One region of the Bradyrhizobium sp. 35 genome, then DNA from elsewhere that is predicted to be linked to it. Evidence: riboswitches for the same ligand, from Rfam matches in the RefSeq annotation. Region 1 holds a riboswitch; each other region holds the start of a gene.
The links. A riboswitch is a leader RNA that binds a small molecule or an ion and turns the genes downstream of it on or off. The one in region 1 is predicted to bind cobalamin.
Positions count from the first base shown of each region.

Region 1 (4,448 bases):
ACTCCGGTCGAATCGCGCCAGTCACGGCGGTCCGCGCCATGCCTGGCGCACCAAAAAAAGCCCGGCCTCCTCCGGAGGCCAGGCAAAAGTCACGCAGGAACAACGCTGCTTTACGCATCGCACCAGCTTTCGTCGGCAGGGAGGACTTACCGCCGATCGATCTTCGGCGAGGGCATTCGCCGTCAAACAAGGAGAAACGGATATCACTCCGCGCGAAATCTGGAGCCGTTTGCCTTCCGCTCCTGTCGGAAACTTCACGACTTTTCCACCACTCGCCCGCTGTCCGGTTGGGACGGCAGTGCCTTGACCGAGATGGGATCCTGCGCCGGTTTGGCTGCCGTGCCCTGAAACACAAGCGGCAGTTTGCCGTCGCACAGCAGCATTTGGCACGTCCCCAAAAACCAACAACGCTCGATTACCTCTCCCGAAGAGCGTGCCAGGGCCTGAATTTCGTATGACGTTCCGTAAGGACCGTAAAATAGATTGTTGTGATGAGACGCATCCACGCGATGGATAAATGAAAAAGTAGGGCTGTGCTTCGCGTCGAGCGTTAATGACGTCGCAATAGGACCTGATCGGACCTCGCCGGCATGCTGTCGGCCGTCGGGTCGAGAATCGAGCTTGTCGCCGGCTGTATGCGACCGCCTCCGCCGACGCCCGCCCGCATTCCGCGGCGCTGGGAACTTTGAAAGCTCCCAAGGACATCGTAAGCCCCCAAAGCGCGTGCATCTTGTTCACAAACGCGTTGGCGAAACGCTCCGGCCCATCATGGCTCGGCCCGCAACTCGCGTGCGGCGGCCACCATATTGACGAGCGCGGGACGCACCTCCTCCCACCTTCGCGTTTTCAGTCCGCAGTCGGGATTGATCCAGAGCTGCCGATCGGAAACTCGCTGCCGCGCCAACACAATCAGCTGCTTGATTTCCGCCGCTGCGGGAATGCGCGGTGAATGAATGTCATAGACGCCGGGCCCGATCTCATTTGGATATTTGTAGCTCTTGAAGGCCTCGAGCAATTCCATCTTAGAACGCGACGTCTCGATTGAAATGACGTCGGCATCCATTGCTGCGATCGCATCGATGATTTCATTGAACTCGGAATAACACATGTGAGTATGGATCTGAGTTCCGTCGGCGACCACGGAGGAGCAAAGGCGGAAGCTGTCCACCGCCCAATCGAGATAGTTCTTCCACTGCGATTTGCGTAGCGGCAATCCCTCCCGCAACGCAGCCTCGTCGATCTGGATCATTGTCGCTCCAGCCGCCTCAAGGTCGATGACCTCATCTCGGATCGCGAGAGCGATCTGTCGGCATGTCTCGCGCCGCGAGATGTCGTCACGCACAAACGACCAGTTCAGGATCGTCACCGGTCCGGTCAGCATAGCCTTGACGGGTTTTTTGGTCAGAGACTGCGCATAGCGCCACCATTCGAGGGTCATGGGCTTCGGCCGGGAGACATCTCCGAACAGGATAGGCGGACGAACGTAGCGCGAGCCATAAGACTGAACCCAGCCATGCTTGGTGAAAGCGAAGCCCAACAGCTGCTCGGCAAAGTATTGAACCATGTCATTGCGCTCGAACTCACCGTGTACGAGCACGTCCAGGCCGATATCTTCCTGCCACTTCACGGTACGGGCTGTCTCCGCTTTCAGAAGCTGCTCGTACTGCGTGTCATTCAACGTTCCCCGCGCATGAGCCGCGCGCGCATTCCGGACATCGGCCGTTTGCGGGAAGGATCCGATGGTTGTCGTTGGAAACATCGGCAATGCGAACGCGACGCGCTGGACGTCGGCACGCTGGGTGAACGCACTGCGACGGCGAAGCATGCTATGGTCGATCGCGGCGATTCGTCCGGCGACATTCGCATTGTGGATCTCGGGCGATGTTTCGCGGGTGATGGCTGCCTCCTCCGAAAGCGCAAGTTCATCGGCCACCTCGGCAGCATGGCCGGCCAGCGCTTTGCTCAATATCGAAAGTTCCTTGATCTTCTGAACTGAGAACGCCAGCCATGTCTTCAGATTGGGATCGAGATCGGTCTCTAGCTCAATGTCGATCGGAACATGAAGCAGCGAGCAGGAAGGAGCAATCTGAACACGGTGCCTGCCCAATTTTTGGACCATAGGAGCAAGTTGGTCGAGCAGCGCCGGAAGATTGGAGCGCCACACGTTCCGACCATCAACGACGCCTAGTGAGACCACGAGATCTCTACGGGTTGTGGCGACAATTGCGTCCAACTGGTCAGGTGCCCGAACCAGATCCACATGAAGCCCGGCAACGGGCAAGGCCAAGGTTGTTTCAAGATTGTCGCCGATAGCCCCGAAATATGTGGCCAGCATTATTTTAAGGGCCGGCACAACCTTTGCGAAATGAGCGTAGGCCCGGCGGACAGCTGCCAGCGATGCTTCGTCGACGTCCATCACCAGGCATGGCTCGTCCAGCTGAACCCATTCAGCACCGCGCGAGGATAGTTCGCGGAGAACATCGACATAGACTGGGAGGAGCCGATCGAGCAGCGACAGCGGATTGAATGCGGGATTTGCGCTTTTGCCAAGCTTCAGGAAAGTGACTGGGCCAACTAGGACGGGGCGCGTTTGGTAGCCGAGGCTTTTTGCCTCCTCATATTCCTCGATCGGCTTTCGAGAGGAATACTTAAAGATCTGATCCCGGTGAAATTCCGGCACCATGTAGTGGTAGTTGGTATCGAACCACTTCGTCATTTCCTGTGCGGCTACGCCAGGCCCGTGCTGAGCGTGACCACTGTCCTGAGCGCCACGCGCCATGGTGAAGTAGGTCTTGAGCGACACAGGACCTTCGGTCCAGCCATAGACGTCGGGAATGGCGCCGACCATTAGGCTGGTATCGAGCACATGGTCGTAGAACGAGAAGTCATTCGAAGGAATGACGGTCGCACCGCGGGATTTCTGCCGTGCCCAATTAGCGGCACGAAGTCCACTCCCCGCCTCGAGGAGCTCGGCTTCGCTGGAGTTTCCCGCCCAGTAGCTCTCGAGCGCGACTTTGAGTTCGCGTCGTGGGCCGATGCGTGACGTCCCCAGTGTGGCAACGGGAAGCGAAAGAAAAGACATAGCTCAGACCCCATGATTGGGGCAAAGGCCATGGCGGACGCATGCAGCGAATATCGCGTGAGCGACAGCTGCTTGGCGCACACCGGGACACCCCGCCCGTGGACGATATATTGTCGAGGCAGGTCTCCTGGCTCGCGGGTCGTCGCTGCTGTCCGGCCTTCCCGAAGCCGCATGGCTTCAGTGACTTCGTTGGACAGCGGCTCGCCGCTTACAGTTGCGGGGGCAGCGCCGGCATTGCACCGGCTTCCCTCTTAGCTCCGGATCAAACGAATCCGAAGACCACGACGGCTGGCATTAGGCGCACGAGGATCGATCCGTCAACCTACTAAGTGTCGCCGCGATATTGCCCAAGCGATTGCGAGCTGTACCAGCTAGGGCACAACGGTCTTACTCCCGGCCTGGTAAAAACGCCTAGATCTGTGGAGCCTCCGCTTGTGAATGCGTCCGTCAACACCCGCTTGGCGTATTCGGATGAGCCAACGCGAGCAGAACGAACGCGGTGGGCGCTTCGACATCTGCGTGATCGCGACAAATCCGGTCTTTTCCGTCAGCAGCTTCTCGAACTCGCCCGCGAGGACGTTTGCGATCATCCTCGGCCGGCATCCGCTTGATCACAGCGCCATGAGGCTCCTTAGGAATTGTCAAGGCCGGATTGCTCCAGGATCAAACGGATGATCAGGCCGGACTGCCTGTGTTCGGCGGACCCCGCGACGAGCCGTGAGCTCGATCGCTCCGTGGCGTTGGTCAAGATGATCTCCTTCGGTGTGCCAAGCACTTACGTGCTGAGCGACTTTGGCCGCGCCTTCGTTGTTTCCGTCGCCGCTGGCGAGTAGTGCAGCCTGGACGTGGCCTGCGCGGCATCGCAGGAACAGTTCCGGACGTCAGGATGCACGCTAACTTGCGAAACTGGAGTAAGCGGCGAGAGCGCGGGCGGCGGGGATCCTGTTACGACCCTAGCTCCATGCACTCGTGCATGGTGACCGTGGGCAAGCGGATGCCGAGCTTCTCGTACGTCTTCAGGATCTCCGGACCGATCTCGTCGCGCGTGGAGACCGTCTCTTCGGTTTCGAAGTGACGTAGCTTTAGATATCCTGCAAGCTGATCTTGGGATATTCGACGCCCGTCCACCTCGCCTCGGCTCGTCAGCCAACGACGATAAGCCGCAACGCGACGACCTGGAGCATCGAGGCGGCCTTGTCATTATTCGAGACAAATTTGACGGTCTCCTCTGACAGAGCCCTTCGAGCGTTTCTCGGAGTCGATCAGCGCCTTAAGCTCATAACGATGTTGATCGACCTCGATGCGCCGCACGCGGACGGCGGCCTCCACAAGCTCGACATCTAGGGTCTGTACCTAATTAGCGAGT
Region 1 covers NZ_JADPJC010000059.1:5,305-9,752, forward strand. Annotated here, with positions in the region: gene IVB36_RS40125 (hypothetical protein) at 255-383, opposite strand; gene metE (5-methyltetrahydropteroyltriglutamate--homocysteine S-methyltransferase) at 767-3,082, opposite strand; cobalamin riboswitch at 3,182-3,381, opposite strand; gene IVB36_RS13765 (hypothetical protein) at 3,754-3,915, shown strand.

Region 2 (5,816 bases), on a different contig from region 1:
CGACACACTCTACATTGATATCTTCGAGCGATGGCGGCTTCCAGTGGTGCTTTGCGCAAGCACAGCGCTGGGCACCATCAATCACTCGCTGCTGTCGATAGAGGCTCTCCGAAAACGTGAGATCCGCATTCTTGGAATGGCCTTCATTGGCGAAAGAAATGCTGAGACTCAGGTTGCGATTCGCGAGATGGGGCGGGTGCGCTGGCTAGGGCGATTGCCATGGCTTTCTCCCCTCACGGCAGACACGCTGCGGGCCGCATTCCAAGCCTCATTTCGTGCTGATGATTTCAATCCGTGATGCCGAAGATAAGGTCGCCGATCTGGCATCCGTTCACGCAACACGCGCTTCAAGGCGAAATGACAAAGGTCGTGCGTGCTGACGGTGCTTATCTCCACACCGCAGACGGGCGCCGTATTATCGATGCAATCTCATCCTGGTGGGTCGTAACGCATGGTCATTGCCATCCCCATATTGTAAGCGCCATTCAGGAACAAGCCGGTAAGCTCAATCAGATCATCTTTGCCGGCTATACCCACGATCCGGCTGAGGAGCTTGCTGCGCAACTGTTGAAAGTCGCACCCCGTGGTCTCGACTATGTCTTCTTCTCCGACAGCGGCTCCACCAGTGTCGAAGTCGCCTTGAAGATGGCACTCGGGTATTGGCATAATATCGGTCAGCAGCGAAGACGCATTGTCGTAATGCAACACTCCTACCACGGCGATACGGTTGGGGCGATGTCCGTTGGTGCCAGAGGCGTGTTCAACGCGGCGTACGGGCCGCTGCTGTTCGATGTTACCTCGATCCCGTTCCCAGCGAGCGGTCGTGAGCAGGCGACACTCGCTGCGCTCGAGTCCGCGTGTCGAAACGAAATGCCAGCCGCCTTTATTGTGGAGCCTCTGATATTTGGGGCAGGCGGGATGCTGATGTACCCAGCCTGGGTGCTAACAGCGATGAAGCGGATCTGCGAGGCGTCGGACGTCCTGTTCATTGCCGACGAGGTCATGACGGGCTGGGGCCGCACCGGATCGCTATTTGCTTGCGAACAGGCCAATGTCACGCCCGATATCGCTTGCTATTCGAAAGGTCTCACGGGAGGGGCGCTCCCACTCGCGGTTACGCTCTGCCGTGCGGACATTTTCGACGCGCATTATTCGAAAGATCGCATGCGTACGTTCTATCATTCGAGTTCATATACGGCGAATCCGGTAGCCTGTGCCGCTGCAAAAGCGAACCTGGATCTTTGGTGGTATCAGGACTCCCGCGAGCGCGCCGCTTCGCTCGCCGCCATGCAAGAGCGGGCAATTGAGCCATTCCGCGCCGATGCGCGCTTTGAAAACGTTCGTCGTTCCGGAACCATCACAGCGCTTGATTTGAAAACGAGCGATGGCGGCTATTTGGCGGACATCGGTCCGAAGCTTCAGGCTTTCTTTAACGACCGAAATCTGCTGCTGCGCCCGCTCGGCAATACCATCTACGTGATGCCGCCCTATTGCGTCACCGCGGCAGATCTCGACGAAATCTACGCTGGCATCAGCGATGCTGCCGATGCGCTGGTTTGAAGGCGCGCTTCTCGAGTTCGGACTCGCGCTCCACCTCCGTAGCAATTCTCGTCACAGAAAGAAGGCCGAAAGACGTTCTGTACAAAGCACGCTTGCGTTAATGAAGTCCGTGACTTCCCGGGAATTGACCAATGAAGCTTGGGAGTGACGGACCATGTCGGTGGCGCAAGCCGGCTTGATGGCTCGCAGTTCCTGACGTCAGTCCGCATCAGATTTTCGATCTTGCTGCCGTCGCGCTCGCTCCCAGGATGGTAACGAGGCAGGACCCGTGCTGACCGCAGGTCGCCAATAGTAGAGGCGTTGAAATCCACCGAAGAAGCCGGAGATCCAACAGGATTTGAGCGCGATAACGGGACGTGTTGCATTGATGGATTGTCCGAAGTGCTCCAATATGAAGCTGAAACGACGCAAGTGTGAAGCCGAGACAACGCTCTCATGTGACCGAGACTAGTTGCAGACAATGTCTGGGGAGCAAAGGCGCAAGATCTGGTAAAGTCAGCGTGCCCCAGCCAGAACATGGGGCAACGCCGCCGGGAGATATGATGTTGGACCGTGACGGTGACTTGATCTTTCAACTTCTGCTTTACCTTAGTCTAGTGCTTATTGTTGGGTCTCTGATGGGCTTAAGCGCGATGGGGATTGCAGCATGGTCGAGCGAATGACCGTCAGCAAGTATCAGTTCGCGTGCGAGCTGCGGCAGTTGATCGAGAAGCACATCGGCCCGTCGAGCACGTTCGAAGACTACGTCCTCATAATCGGGGAGCTGGAAGGGGCGAAGAACAGGCTGGAGCTGGAGTCCGAGAAGTTCTCGGACGAGGAGGTTGACGCCTGCGAATTATAGCGAGCGCGCACAGATCTGGTAGGCGGAGGATAGTCCCGCAGGATATGTCGATTGAGCAATTTGCGCCAGCAGCTCATCCTTCGGCATGAGATGCTGAGCATTCTAAGCCCGGTCGACTGGCCGCGAGCAATTATGATCGGGGTGAAGTGGCGGCGCTGCGCCGGCGGCGCCTCAGAATGACTTATCACTCGACTGAATGCCGGGTGCACTCGTTCCTCAGATTAATTCAGTGTTCGCACCGGCTGCCCTTGTAGGCGCACTTCCGGCGCTTGGAGATCAAGTCCTCGATTTCTATCCGGCAGGCCGCCCAGAACAGATCTGGCGCGATCTCGCCTTGCTCAAAAGGCGTCACGAAGATGCCTTCGGACCGACCGCGCGGAGAAGCGCCGCGTGAACTGCTCGTCGTCTTCCATACCATTTGCGGTGCCGTATAGGACAAAGTCAGCGTCGCCTCTGACTTAAGATCCAAACACGACTTCAGCTGACGATTTGAGGGCCTTCTTGAACTTGTCGATTATATCCGAACGCTCCCGCCCAGGTGACCAGGCCGCGATTTCCATCACCAAAGCGCTCTTCTGGAGGACGGGCAGAGGCTTCACCTCACCCCGGCGAGAGCGCAGTCACGATCCTCTTTCCCTGGCGATCGTAATCAACCTCGGCGCTATGATGACGCGTTGAAGGGATCGGATTCTTGGGGCCTCCCAAGTTCGGATGTGATCCCTGGTTCCCACCCAAAGTGAACGTGACTCAGGGGACGAACTCTTCGTGGTCGAGCTGCATCGGATGGATTCGAACCACCCTTGATCGACGGTTCACGGCCCGATCGATAGGAACGCGCGGGCAATTCATTTTGGTGAGCATCTTAGCGCGACTCTTTCCAGAATACCTTATGGGCGTCTCGGCGGGTCATACGCGGATTTCCGTCCATACAACGACCGAGATTGGGACATTCGGACTCAAGCCCTGTGGCGCGGCTGGGCTTTCTCTGAGAATCGCTCCGTCCGTCGTCGGGTCGCTTGGATCGGCTTTGGGATGCAGCGGCGGTGTGCGTAGCCGCCGAGGACGACAACACGCGGCCCGATCTGTCCGCAATGAATGCACCGCCTCAACTTGTGGCCCCAGGGATCTCTCGGTGGCATTGGCGCGGATCCTAGGGGGTTTCGCGCGGACGCCGGCGAACGGTCTCGCCGCCGTGCGGAAGCCTGATTGTCTGCATGGTCGGTCCCTCGATATTTTCCAATTGCTCAAGGTTGCTCTCGCCGGCGCGCCGCGCCTTGAGGTCGCGCGCGTGCTCGGCCGATGTCCGCGAGCCGCCGCGCCTGGCCCGCGCCTCGGCGCTCCTCAACGATGCCTTGCGGGATCGCTTGCTGGGCCGGGGTTGGCATGGTTGCGCCTCCTTGGTTTTCAGTCGGCGTCGCGGCTGGGGCGCCCTCCGTGATGATCGCAGAGCTCGAGGAATTGACCGCGAGCAACTCCCGCAGGCACTCCATGCGGGCGATCTGGAAAGGATAGGCAGGCTTGATCATCGAGGCAGGTCTCTCTGATTGAATGAGAGGACGCCGACAATGAAGATGATGAGGAGCGTGCACGCGAAAAGTTTTATCAGCGGTCTGGACTGGTCGTTGACCGCATAACCCAAGTCCGCGCCATAGATGCGTGCCATCTGGCGATGGGCGCTGCTGACAAAGGCCCGCTTGATGGAGCGTGCGGCAATGCATCAAGCGAGCAGTGCGAGGACGCGGGCTAAATAGTCATCCCTGCGGGGGCAGCTGCGGCCTGAGGGAAAATCCCCGCACCGCATTCCCTTTTGATCCCCGTGGCGGGAACAATCGATATCACCCTAGAAGCTGGCGAGGCATGGAGTCAATCTCCGGTCTGAAGCAGGCAAACCTGAAGTTGTTTGCCAAATAGGTCCACCGGGCCGAATAGTAATCGGCGCGAGTGGAGTAGCGGGTACCATGTCCGAGTAGCGCAGAAGGCGAGTTCGTGCTGCTCGCGAAAGCTAGTCGAACGTTGGTGCGCTGTTTGGTGACAAAATTGCACCCGCGGTTTTTGCCGCGACAAAGCCGCCGAACAGACCATCAAGTGGAGAGACGACCACGTCAGACTGCTCTCCCGCCCATAACAGATGCCGTTGAATTGCGTCGAAGACTACGGCCAAACGCAGGATTTCAGCATGGGGCGCGGCACTTTGCATTAATCAACATTGAAATATGATTACTGTCAGTAGAGAGGAAACACACATGCGATCGCAGCGCATATCTTCACGCCCAGCAACACCTCGGCGACCTCGGAATGTCGCTTCTCCTTGTGGGTTCGGCTCCAGCAGCAGAGCTCATGCTGAAAGTCAAATGGCGGGATTTTTTGTAGGAACCGCTCCAGTCCGAAGCCGAGACGACACACTCAGTTGAATGCGAGATTTGGTCGCTCGTTACGTACCCTGTTTGTCGGAGCAAAAGCCCCCAACTTCGCCATCGCCGCCGGAAACGAACGTTGCACAGTGGCGCACTGTTCTCGGCCAAGATGGCTTCCTGGAAGCGGCCTTGTCTCCAGGGGCCTGCCTCAAGCTGTAAGTAGCTATTCGAGCAGGAGAAATGTGAGAGAGCCTATGACACGCTATTTCTTCAATGTCGGCGGCAGCCGCCCATTTCAGGACACCCTCGGGGAAGAGTTGCTCGACGACAATGCGGCTTGGCAAGCTGCTCTTGATATAGCGCGCCATATTGCAGCAAGCCTAACGCCCGGCGACGACTATCGGCTTGAAGTAATGAATGCAGGTCGGCTGATCCATTCTATAGAGACAACCAAAGTATCTTACACTCCTGCTTTGGTTGATCTATCACACTAAGTGACGCTGACTCGGATGATCTCAGCTGCAGAGCTGGCCCACAACAGGGTTATGTCAGAAGTTCTCTTATGTTTCTGACAATGGAGTGTGATCCATGCCCCCTGAGCACGCCGGATTTTGGAAATCACCAAAGAACTGCCGAAGGCGCACCCATTGGTGCCAAGGCCCTGTTGCACCTTGGCAAGCGTGCTGCTGTCGATCAGGCCCTTTGGCGTCTTGCCCACCGTCGAGCATCGCCCCATCGACTAGCGGGAACGATCGCGCTCGGATTGGCCTGCGAGGCTGGATGGACGTGCCACGCCTCAGCTGTCCGTTCTCTTTTGCCCATTTTCGCGATCAAACAGTACCGCGAGGATTTGATCGTTCTCGAATGCCCGCAGCGCTACAAACACACATCCACAATAATCGGTGCCCAATCCGAAGCGGAAGTCCCAGAAGGAAACAACGCCGCTCACCGGGTATATTGGCAAGCGGCGTTGTGTATCAAACCGGGCCTGAAATATCCCCAGCACTTACCGGTTAGCAAGCGGGGATACCAGCACTCGAGACCCGAAGCGCGGGCGAAGC
Region 2 covers NZ_JADPJC010000152.1:16,689-22,504, reverse strand. Annotated here, with positions in the region: gene bioD (dethiobiotin synthase) at 1-298, shown strand, start outside; gene IVB36_RS32090 (adenosylmethionine--8-amino-7-oxononanoate transaminase) at 298-1,560, shown strand; gene IVB36_RS32085 (hypothetical protein) at 2,207-2,401, shown strand; gene IVB36_RS32080 (hypothetical protein) at 2,628-2,819, opposite strand; partial or broken gene IVB36_RS32075 (ArsR family transcriptional regulator) at 2,782-2,934, opposite strand; gene IVB36_RS32070 (hypothetical protein) at 3,646-3,927, opposite strand; cobalamin riboswitch at 4,121-4,247, opposite strand; gene IVB36_RS32065 (hypothetical protein) at 5,010-5,249, shown strand.
Region 2: another riboswitch for cobalamin. It lies ahead of IVB36_RS32070 (hypothetical protein); the one in region 1 lies ahead of metE (5-methyltetrahydropteroyltriglutamate--homocysteine S-methyltransferase).

Region 3 (5,816 bases), on a different contig from region 1:
CTTCGCGCGTCTCGGGCGTGAAGGCGTCCGGGATTGCCGAGAGACCCACGCCGTATTGTCCGGGACGCGGCGCGAACACGCGCGATGTGCGATGGCGATATGGATTTTCGTCGCCCTCGTCCTCGCGGACCGACAGCGCCGCGGCTGCCGCCTCGAACAATTGCGCAAGGCCTGAGAAGACGTCGCGGAACAGGCCCGAGACGCGCAGCGTGACGTCGATGCGGGGCCGGCCAAGCTCCGCAGGCGCGATGATGTCGTAGCCGGTCACACGGCCGGAAGCATGATCCCAGCGCGGTGCGAGGCCAGCCAGATGCAGCGCCATGGCAAACTCTTCGCCCGCGGTGCGCATCGTCGCCGAGCCCCAGAGATCGACGACAAGGCCCTTTGGCCAGTCGCCATGATCCTGCAAATGACGACGTAGCAGTTCTTCGGCGAGCTTGATGCCTTGCACGTGCGCCGACGGCGTCGGCACCGCGCGTGGATCGACGGCAAAGAGATTGCGACCCGTCGGCAGCACGTCCTGACGGCCGCGATAGGGTGAGCCTGACGGCCCCGGCGCGACGCGCCGGCCCGCAAGCGCGGCCCGCAAAGCGTCGCGTTCCGCGTCGCCGCAGGCGCCGCGGCCGAACACGTGCAGGCCGTCGCCGAACTGGCTTTCCTTGAGATCGCAAACGAAACGGTCGATCCGCGGGATCGCTTCGGCCGGCGCGGCCGCTGCATCGAGGCCAAGATCGTCTTCGAGGCCGGCCGCGCGTGCCTCATCGCGGATCGCGGCGATCAGACGCTGGCGGCGGGCGGGATCGAGGCCATCGGCCGTCGAGTACTCGTCGAGGAGCTGTTCGAGCCTGCGCAGCCCGTCCGGCACCGCTGATGCGGCGAGTTGCGGCGGCAGATGGCCGATCGTGACGGCACCCAGGCGCCGCTTGGCCTGCGCGGCCTCGCCGGGATCGTTGACGATGAAGGGATAGATGACGGGCAAATCGCCGACCAGGGCTTCCGGCCAGCACGCCTGCGACAGCGCCACGGATTTTCCGGGCAGCCATTCCAGCGTGCCGTGCGCGCCCATGTGCACGACGGCATCACAGCCCTGCTCGCGGAGCCAGAGATAGAACGCGACATAGGCATGGCGCGGCGTGCGGGCGAGATCGTGATAGTCGGCATCGCGCGCGGTCGCATCGCCACGCTCCGGCTGAACCGCGATGATCGACCGGCCGCATTGAATCGCAGCGAAATGGAACGCGCCGTCGCGACAACCCGGATCGGTCTCCAGCGCGCCCCAGGCTTGCGCGAGATCATCCTGCAACACTTGCGGAAGGCGCGACAGTGCAGCACGGTAATCGGCGACGCTCCAGCTCAAGGTCTGCTTGAGCAGCGTCTCACCGAGCGCATGGACCGGATCGAGATCGAAGCCGGCCTCCGCGAGATCGGACACCAGGGCCTCGACCGACGCCAGCGCATCGAGACCCACCGCGTGCGCGATCTGATGCGGACGGCCCGGATAGTTGGAGAGCACGAGTGCCATCCGCTTGTCAGCGGCCGGCGTCTTCGCAAGACGCCGCCAGGCCGCAACGCGCGCGGCCACGGCCTTCACGCGCTCCTCGTCGGGCTTGTGTGCCAGATGCGAAAATTGCAAATCGGGATCGCGCATCGCCGCAGACTTGAAGCTCACCACGCCCGCGAACAGGCGGCCGTCGACCTCGGGCAGCACCACATGCATCGCGAGGTCGCCGGGCGACAGGCCGCGGAGCGAGCTCGCCCAGTCCTCGCGGCGGGCCGTGGAGAGCGCGACCTGGAACACGGGGCAGGATGCGGCATCGAACGGCGTCGTGCCGTCGTCGCCCATCGCCGAGAACGCCGTCGCATTGACGATCGCGGCCGGAGGATTTTGCGCAAGATGCACCCGCAACCAATCCGCGACCCCCGCGGCTTTCAGCGAGGTGACGAACACACCAAACACGTCGAATCCCTTCTCGCGCAATGCGGCGATCAGGGCATCGACCGGGCCGGTGTCGGCAGCGGTGAGATAGGAGCGATAGAAGGTCACGAGCGCGCGCGGCCTGCCCTCACCCGACGCCGGCGCTGCAATGACGCCGCGCGCGGGATCGTAAAAGCCCATCTCGGGCACGGTCATGTCGCCGATAACAGGTCCCGCATAGAGGCCCGAAGCCAGCGCAAGCTGCGCGATCGCGGCTTGCGATGCGACGGGGCCGCCGGTGTCGCAGAGCACCTTGAGCCGCCGCAACGTCGAGACCGGCAGGGTCGAATACGCGTCCAGCCGCGTATCGTCGCGGCCGTCGGCCGGCAGCACGGCCAGCACGATGCCGCGCTCCTTCGCCAGCTGCTGCAGGGCCGCGAGCCCATACGGCCAATAGGATTCCCCGCCGATCAAACGCACGAGAATGCCGCGCGCGTGCGCAAGCGTGCGTTCGACATAGGTGTCGACCGAGAGGGGATGACGAAGTTCTGCGAGATTGACGAGCCGCAGCGACGGCAGGCTGTCGCGGCCACGGCGCCAGCCGGCCGCGAACGCGGCAAGATCGGAATCCGAATACGAGAGCACCACGAGATCGGCCGGGTCCTGGCCAATGTCCCTTGGTATCGCGGTCTCCTCGAGACCGCGGCTCTCGCGGAAGACGACGTGCATCAGATACCGGATCCTGAAAGACCGAGTCCCGCCTTGATCGCGGCCTCGTCGATATCGCCGTGCTCGCCGATCACGACCAGCTTTGACTGCCTCGCGCCCGCGCCCCAGGGCTTGTCGAACTGGTGGCGCACGCGCTCGCCCACCGCTTGCAGCAAGAGGCGCATCGGCTTGCCTTGCACCGCGATGTAACCCTTGACGCGCAGCACATTCTGCTCGCGCGCCAGACGCTGAACGGATGCAACCAGCGCTTCGATATCGGTGACCTCAGGAAGATCGATCACGACGGACGCAAAATCGTCGTGCTCGTGATCCTCTTCGCCGTCGTGATGCGAGGGACGCGCGGCGAGATCGTTCTCGGCGGCAGCACCGAGGCCGAGGATGAGGCGCGCGTCGATCGCGCCGTCGGTGATCGCCAGCATCGGCACGCGGCGCGATATCTCGGCGGTGATCGCCGCCTTGGCTGCTTCGAGGCCTGCCGCGCCCGCAAGATCGGCCTTGGTCAGCAGCACGATGTCGGCGCAGGCGATCTGGTCCTCAAACACTTCCGACAGTGGCGTCTCATGGTCGAGATTGCCGTCCGCCGCGCGCTGCGCTTCGACGGCGTCAGGGTCGGGCGCAAAACGGCCGGCGGCGACAGCTTCGGCGTCGGCCAGCGCGATCACGCCGTCGACCGTGATGCGCGAACGGATCTCCGGCCAATCGAACGCCTTGAGCAGCGGCTTGGGCAGCGCCAGGCCCGAGGTCTCGATCAGGATGTGATCGGGCTTGACGGCCCGCGACAGCAGCTTCTCCATGGTCGGAATAAAATCGTCGGCGACGGTGCAGCAGATGCAGCCATTGGCGAGCTCGATGATGTTCTCTTCCGGGCAATTCGCATCGGCGCAGGATTTCAGAATCTCGCCATCGACGCCCTCGCTGCCGAACTCGTTGACGAGCACCGCCAGCTTCTTGCCGTTGGCATTGGCAAGCAGATGCTGGATCAGCGTGGTCTTGCCGGAGCCGAGAAAGCCCGTGACGACCGTGACCGGGACTTTTGCGAGCGAATTCATTCGGCGGCCTCCGGCACGACGGCCAAGGGGGAAATGGGGGGAATGCGGGCAAGCGATTGCTTGCGGAATACCTCCGGGCGGCTGCGCCAGGGCACGAGGCCGTCGGGCGCGGCCGCATAGGCCGCGGCGCCCGCGACCACATCGCTCGCATTCGCATCCGACAGACGGCCATAGACATAGGACCAGCGGCCGGGCGCGCTGAGCGCGACGGAGCAACCCTGGTTGCATGCAGACAGGCATTCGACGGGAACCACGCTGACGCCGTCGGGCACGCCGGCCTCGAGGATCGCGCCATGCAGGCGCTTGCCGGGCGTCGTCTCGCCTTCGCCAAGTGTCTCGCCGGCGCGGCAGGTAATGCAGACATGAAGTGTGACGGTCATCGCTTCTTCCAGAATAAACAGCGGGAAGCGATGAGGCCCACGAACCGTTCTTGCGAAGGCCCGTTTCCCCGTCGCGGAACACCCCGTCCGCCGGTCCAAAATCGTCCGCGTTGGCAGGTCTCCCGGCTTGCGGAGCAGGGTTTCCCCTTCGATCCCCGCCTTCCCGATCCCCAGGGGATCAGTGGCTTCGGGCATCTCTCCGGTCACGGTCGCGGGGGCGGCTGCATTTTGGAACCAAATCTTGCCGATTCGGACCCTATCGCATTCCCTCTTCGCCTGTCGTAGGACAGGAACCAACGCCGGGCCACCATTTGCCCCCGACCGCCTCTTGTCAAGCCGAAGGACCCCGTCCGATGACGCCCGAACCGGATACCCAGACGGCCGACGAAACCGACGCCCGCCACGCCTCGAAAATGGCGAAGAAGAAGGTCGCCCGCGACAAGATCATGGCGACCAAGAGCGGCGAAAAGGGCCTGATCATCGTCCACACCGGGGCCGGCAAGGGCAAGTCCTCTTCGGCCTTCGGCATGATCGTCCGCTGCGTCGCCCATGGCTTCCCCTGCGCGGTCGTGCAGTTCATCAAGGGCGCCTGGGACACCGGCGAGCGCCGCATGCTGACCGGCCATTTCGGCGACCTATGCCAATTCCACGCCATGGGCGAGGGTTTTACCTGGGAGACGCAGGACCGCGCCCGCGACATCGCCGCCGCGCGCGCCGGCTGGGAGAAGGCCAAGGAGCTGATCCTCGACCAGAATCTCCGCATGGTCGTGCTCGACGAGATCAACATCGCGCTGCGCTACGACTATCTTGACATCGCGGAGGTCGTCGAATTCCTCACGACGCAGAAGCCGCCGATGACGCATGTCGTGCTCACCGGCCGCAACGCCAAGGACGAGCTGATCGAGATCGCCGATCTCGTCACCGAGATGACGCTGGTCAAGCATCCCTTCCGCTCGGGCATCAAGGCGCAAGCCGGCGTCGAGTTCTAAGAAACTCGCGATGGCGCGCGCATTGATGATCCAGGGAGCCGGCTCGGACGTGGGCAAGTCGCTCATCGTTGCCGGCCTCGCACGCGCCTTTGTGCGACGCGGCCTGCGCGTGGTCCCGTTCAAGCCGCAGAACATGTCGAACAATGCAGCCGTCACCGTTGACGGCGGCGAGATCGGCCGCGCCCAGGCACTCCAGGCGCTCGCCGCCGGCGTCGAGCCGCACACCGACATGAACCCGGTGCTGCTCAAGCCCGAGACCGATGTCGGCGCGCAGGTGATCGTGCAAGGAAAACGCATCGCGACCGCGCGTGCGCGTGAATATGCGGCGATGAAACCGTCATTGATGGGCGCCGTGCTGGAGAGCTTCGAGCGGCTGAAGGCGCGCGCCGATCTCGTTCTGGTGGAGGGTGCCGGCAGTCCGGCCGAAGTGAACCTGCGCAAGGCCGACATCGCCAATATGGGTTTTGCGCGCAAGGCCGACGTGCCGGTCGTGCTGGTTGGCGACATCAACCGCGGCGGTGTCATCGCGCAACTCGTCGGCATCAAGACGGTGATCGACCCGGACGATGCCGCGATGATCCAGGGATTTGTCATCAACAAGTTCCGCGGCGATCCCACATTGTTCGACGACGGCTACAGACTGATCGAAGAAAAGACCGCATGGCGCGGCCTCGGCGTGCTGCTCTGGTTCGCGCGCGCCGGCGAGCTGCCGGCCGAGGATGCGCTGGGCCTGAGCGATGCGCGCAAACCGGGC
Region 3 covers NZ_JADPJC010000157.1:163,676-169,491, forward strand. Annotated here, with positions in the region: gene cobN (cobaltochelatase subunit CobN) at 1-2,644, opposite strand, end outside; gene cobW (cobalamin biosynthesis protein CobW) at 2,644-3,693, opposite strand; gene IVB36_RS33115 (DUF1636 domain-containing protein) at 3,690-4,073, opposite strand; cobalamin riboswitch at 4,168-4,386, opposite strand; gene cobO (cob(I)yrinic acid a,c-diamide adenosyltransferase) at 4,427-5,062, shown strand; gene IVB36_RS33125 (cobyric acid synthase) at 5,073-5,816, shown strand, end outside.
Region 3: another riboswitch for cobalamin. It lies ahead of IVB36_RS33115 (DUF1636 domain-containing protein); the one in region 1 lies ahead of metE (5-methyltetrahydropteroyltriglutamate--homocysteine S-methyltransferase).

Region 4 (5,816 bases), on a different contig from region 1:
TGCACAGCGCCGCCCGGATCGTGCCGGAATGCACGACGAGCGTTGCGGCCCCGGTGCCGATCTTCGACAAACCCAGGCGGACCCGCGCGACCTGTTCCTCAAAGCTTTCGCCGCCGGACGGCCGTCCGCGCGCCGGATCGCTCCAGAACCGTGCATAGGCCTCGCCACCGGTCGCGGCGAGTTCGTCATGCCGACGGCCGGTCCAGTCGCCAAAGTCTTGCTCGCTGAATTCGTCCAGCTGCAGCGGCTCGAGCCCCAGCGCGCGGGCCGTTTCGACGGTGCGCCGCGACGGGCTCGCATAGCTCGCGGCGTCCCGTGGCAGGCGCTGCCGCAGTGCCTCCAGCTGCGCCCGAGCGCCGAGATCGGCCGGTGCGTCGGCCGCATGGATCGTCCCCGCGACGCCATCGACGGGCGCGTGCCGTATCAGCCAGAGGAAGGTCTCGCCTCCCATGCTTATCTCCAAGGAAACTGGTCGTTGTGGCAATAACGCCGCAACTGGCACATTGACTCTGTCTGGATCGTAATCCTAGATGCTCGCGACGGTTTCCCCGAGAGGGGATGAAAAGGGAATGCGGTGCGGGGAGTTTGTCCCCAATGCCGTGGCTGCCCCCGCAACTGTAAGCGGCGAATCTTGCGTCACGAGCCACTGGGTATCTCGGTCCCGGGAAGGCGATGCAAGGTACTGACCCGCGAGCCAGGAGACCTGCCGTCAGCCGTGGTCACACGCGAAGATGTCGGTCGGGGAGTACAGACATTCGGCTTCATCGGAAGGCTGCAAGCCGGACGATGGGACCCTGGTTCGCGGTGACGTGCCACTGACGTCACTCCGAGGTCCAAGACCGTGTATTCCCTTCGTATCGTACGACCACGCCGTTTCCTACTGGCATCCGCCGCTCTCACATCTTTCGTCGCCATCGACATGCCAGCGGCCTTGGCGCAGCAGGCCCGCGAGCCACTGCCGCCCGTCGAGGTGTCGGCGCCACAATCCCGCAGGCAGTCCAGCCCGGCCGGACGGGACGCGCAGAGCTCACGCCGCGCAGCAGCGCGCCGGCCGGGGACTGCATCCGCAGTGCCCAAGCCCGTCGTGCCGACCACGGCGGCACAGACGCCGCTCAACACCAATGCCGTCGCCGAAAGCGCTTCGCGCCTCGGCCTGACCGTGCGAGAAACACCCGCGACCGTGGAGGTGATCTCGGCCGCAACCATGCGCGAGCAGGGCTACCGCACAGTCTCCGACGTCGCGCACGGAGCGGTGGGCGTCACAGCCGGCGACAATCCGGCCGAGCCTTCGGCTTTCTCCATGCGCGGCTTCACCAACAGCCAGATCAACACGCTCTACAACGGCATCAAGATCGGTCCGCAGAACATGACCTCGCGGATCATGGACACGGCCAATCTGGAGGCTGTCGAATTCCTGAAGGGTCCGGCATCACTGATGTCAGGCGAGGGCGCCGCCGGCGGCGCGATCAACTTCGTCACCAAGCAGCCGCACACCGGTCCGATCCGGAACGAGGCGGATTTCTCCTGGGACTCGCTGAACTCGTTCCGGGCGCATTACGGCTCGGGCGGCAGCACCAATGTGCAGGGGCTGGACTACCGCTTCGACGTCAGCCGTTCCTCGCTCAACGGCTTTGCCGACGACACCAACACCAAGACGCTCAATGTCTCCGGCCAGCTCAACTACCGCATCTCCGACAGCCTCAAGGTCTGGGGCGCGATCGAGTATCGGGAAGATCGCTCGAAAGCCTATTGGGGTGCGCCGCTGGTGCCGATTGCCTTCAGCGGCTCGCATGCGACGACGGGGATCGTTTCCGGCAATTACGTCTCGAACTACAACAAAACCGATCTCGGTGCCGTCACGATCGACGACCGCACCTTCAATACTAACTACAACGTCCTCGACAACAGGAACGTAGCGAAGGAGGTGTGGCTGCGCGGCGGTTTCGAGCTGAATCTGGCGCCCGACCTGACGCTGAAAAGTCAAGCCTATGCTTACGGAGCTGAGCGCACATGGTTCAACAATGAGATCGAGGCGTTCAATTCCGGGACCAACATGGTCGATCGTGAGCGCTTCTATGTCGCGCACAGCCAACGCTTGGTCGGCAACGTCACCGATTTGATCTGGGATGCGAATATCGCCGGCTTTGACAACCGTTTGGTCACGACGCTTTCCTCAAGCTACCTTGATTTCGTGAGGCCGGGCGCCGCAAATTTCCCCGGCGATTCCGTTCCGCTGGTCGATCCGCCTCGCGGCTATTACGGCCTGCTCACCATTCAGCAGCAGACCGCGCGCATCGACAATGAGGCGCTGTCGTTCGAGGACCGGTTGAAGTTGACACGGACCTTTGCGCTGGTCGGCGGCCTGCGCGTCGAGCATATCGGGCTCGACCGCAATTCGACCGACAAGTTCGGTCTGGAGAAGGCGAACTTCCCGTTCTCGCAATCCTGGGTCCCGACCACGGGCCGTATCGGCTACACCTGGGAAGCCGTACCGGGCCTGACCTTTTTCAGCCAATACGCCACCGGCGCAGACATCTCGGCCAACAACATCTTCCTGCTCAATCCGACCGATCCGCTGAACCTGACCACCGCGCGCACCTACGAGACCGGCGTCAAGCACCTGTTCTGGGACAACCGGGCGGAGTGGTCGTTCTCGGCCTACGACATCCTGCGCAAGAACGTCTATGCCGCGGCCGGCGGCATGCAGCTCAACCTTGCCGGACGGCAGGAATCGAAGGGCGTCGAGCTTGCCGCGTCCGTGCGTCCGATCGGTCCCCTGCGTCTCTGGGGCAACATCGCCTATGTCGATGCGCGCTACGCCGACTTTAATTTTGTCGGCGGCTCGTTCTCCGGCAACACGCCGCCGAACGTGCCGCGCGTCGTGGCGAATGCCGGAGCGTCGTATCGGTTCTTCACGCCGTGGCCCGTGGAAGTCGGCGTCACCGGCCGTCACGTCGGCGACCGCTACAACACCGATGCGAATGTCGTGACGATGAAGGCCTACACTGTCGCGGACGTCTATGCCTTCGTCGACATCCCGAAGACGGTGTTCAACGCGGTCGACCAGGCTCGCCTGACTTTCCGGGTGCGCAACATCGCCGACAAGCGCTATGCGATCTGGGGCGATCCGTTCTATCCCGACCAGATCCTCTTGGGTGCACCGCGCACCTATGAACTCTCGGCCGCATTCAAATGGTAGGATGCTGATCGATGATGCGCGCGATCGTCCTGCTGCATCGATGGCTCGGGATCGCGTTCTGCCTGCTGTTCGCGATGTGGTTCGCGACGGGAATCGTGATGCACTTCGTTCCGTTTCCGTCTCTGACGGAAGCGGAACGCTTCGCCGGGCTTGGGCCGCTGGATGGCGCCGAGACGAGGCAGCTTGCGGTCGCCGATGCCGTGGCCGCGAGCGGCATTGCTGATGCGACTCGCGTTCGCCTGATCCAGCGCAGTGACGGACCGGTCTATGTCGTCTCGGGGCCGTCGCGCGCGGGCGCAGTGCGTGCCTCCGACGGAGCCGGCGCCTCGGTCGCATCTTCCGACGTCGCGCTGGCCATCGCGCGAGACCACGCGCGCAGCCGCGGGCTGGATGCCGCGCGGGCCGCAATCCTTGCGCGCGCGGACTATGACCAATGGAGCGTGCCGAACGGCTTTGACCGCCACCGGCCCTTGTTTCGGGTTGCCCTGGGCGACGCCGCTGGAACGGAGGTCTATGTCTCCTCGCTCACCGGCGAGATCGTCCTGGATACGACGCGCAGCGAGCGGACCTGGAATCTCGTCGGCAGCGTGCTGCACTGGATCTATCCAACGATCCTGCGAAGCAATTGGTCGCTGTGGGATCGCGTGGTCTGGACCTTGTCGCTGCTGGCCCTGATCGCGGCCTTGCTGGGCGCTGTGCTCGGCCTTGCGCGGATCAAACCTCGAAGCGGTCTGATCGGCTCGCCCTGTCGCGGCTGGCATGCGCTGCATCATCTCATCGGCCTCGCGGCGATGGTGTTCGTGCTGACCTGGATTTTCAGCGGCTGGCTCTCCATGGATCACGGGCGGCTGTTCTCGCGTGGGCAATTGATCTCCGCTGAATCACGCGTGATGAACGCCTCACCGAACTGGACGACGGCTCCATCGTTCGATCGGCAGCCTGTATCGCCGTCGGCCCGTGAGATCGAATGGTTTGCCTTCAACGGCAATCTCTATCGGCGGGATCGGATCGCCCTTGCCGGTCAGACCTTGATCGAGGCAGGGGATGCGCCCCGCGATGGACCAACGAGATCTCTGGATGTGCACGAGGTCCAGGGGCTGACCGCGCGCCTCGCGGCCGGCTGCGGCGGTCCGTCTGTACTTGCCGAGGACGACAACTATCCCGCGCGGTCCACTGTCCCGGGCGCCCCGGTCTACCGCTCGTATTGCGGTGACCTCTGGTTCGACATCGACGGCGCCGACGGCAATTTGCTGCAAAGGCTGGATTCATCGCGGCGAGCTTATCGCTGGTTCTACGGCGCGCTGCATACGTTGGATTTTCCGGTTCTCGTCGCGCATCCGTTGCTGCGCGACGGCTTGGTCGTCGGGCTCTGCTCCCTTGGCTTTCTGTTCTCCATCACGGGCATCATCATCGGCTGGCGCCGCCTGCGTCCGTCCTTCGCGGCCTGAGAGCCGGAGCGGGCAAAACCACCGCTTACTGATCGTACAATAAAGAGAGGCTGAGCCGACTGCCATGCATAGCTCATAAGCAATCGCATGGTCCGTAGGGCCGGTCGATCGCCTGCAAATTAGACAGTGCGTGCGGGGCGCGTGGATTGCGCTGCAGCGGATGTGGTGTTTCGTCCGGGAAAATTCGTGGTGCGCCGCACTTATGTCGCGTCGAACGATCCACACCGACGTGCTCTCCATGCGGGCAGGGCTGCACTAAAATGTGCCTCGCCGCGCCGCGCCGGTCGCGGGCTGGTCCAGTGCATTGCGACAACTCTGGCCCTATCCCGAGGCCATCGCTCTGTCCCACGCTCGCAAGCGGTGGCATGACAGGGGATGATGATGAGCGCTCTCGGTTTGCGATTGAACCTCGCGAAGGACGGGAACCACCCGGCGTCCGGTTCGAATGTCGTCCGCAGCTGACCCACACATGAGCACTGACGAAAATCACTGGGAAGTTGGCACCGATATCGGCGGCACCTTCACCGACATCATCGCGATCCGACACTCCCCCGCGGAGGCACGGATCGCGAAGGTGCCGTCGCGACCTCAAGCTCCGGTTCAGGCGATGCTGGAGGCGATCGAGGCGGTCGGCCTGCGCAAGAGCGAGGTCAAGCGCTTCGTCCACGGCACCACGCGCGTGACCAACGCCATCGTCGAAGGACGGCTGCCGAAAGTGGCACTGGTGGCGACCGAAGGCTTTGCCGACGTGCTGGAGATCGCGCGCTATCGCCGCCGCGATCTCTATCGTCTCGACGTCCCGCCAAAATCGCTGCCGCTGGTGCCGCCGGAACGATGCTTCGGGCTTGCTGAGCGCCTCGATCACGAGGGCCGGGTGCTGAAGGCGCTGGATGACGCGGAGATCGAGCGTCTGGTGGCCTGGCTGAAGGGGACCGGCGTGCAGAGTGTCGCGGTCGCGCTGCTGCATGCCTATGCCAATCCGGTGCACGAGAAGATGCTCGGCGAGCGGCTCAAGGGCGTCGTTGCCCACGTCTCGCTGTCGCACGAGGTCAATCCCGAGGCGCGCGAATACGAGCGGACTTCGGCGACCGTGTTCAACGCCGCGGCGATGCCGATTGCGGTGGAATATCTCAGCGAACTGGAGCTGCGGCTGCCGATCGGTCCCGGCC
Region 4 covers NZ_JADPJC010000157.1:145,952-151,767, reverse strand. Annotated here, with positions in the region: gene IVB36_RS33035 (histidine phosphatase family protein) at 1-451, opposite strand, end outside; cobalamin riboswitch at 524-726, shown strand; gene IVB36_RS33030 (TonB-dependent receptor) at 842-3,199, shown strand; gene IVB36_RS33025 (PepSY domain-containing protein) at 3,211-4,647, shown strand; gene IVB36_RS33020 (hydantoinase/oxoprolinase family protein) at 5,117-5,816, shown strand, end outside.
Region 4: another riboswitch for cobalamin. It lies ahead of IVB36_RS33030 (TonB-dependent receptor); the one in region 1 lies ahead of metE (5-methyltetrahydropteroyltriglutamate--homocysteine S-methyltransferase).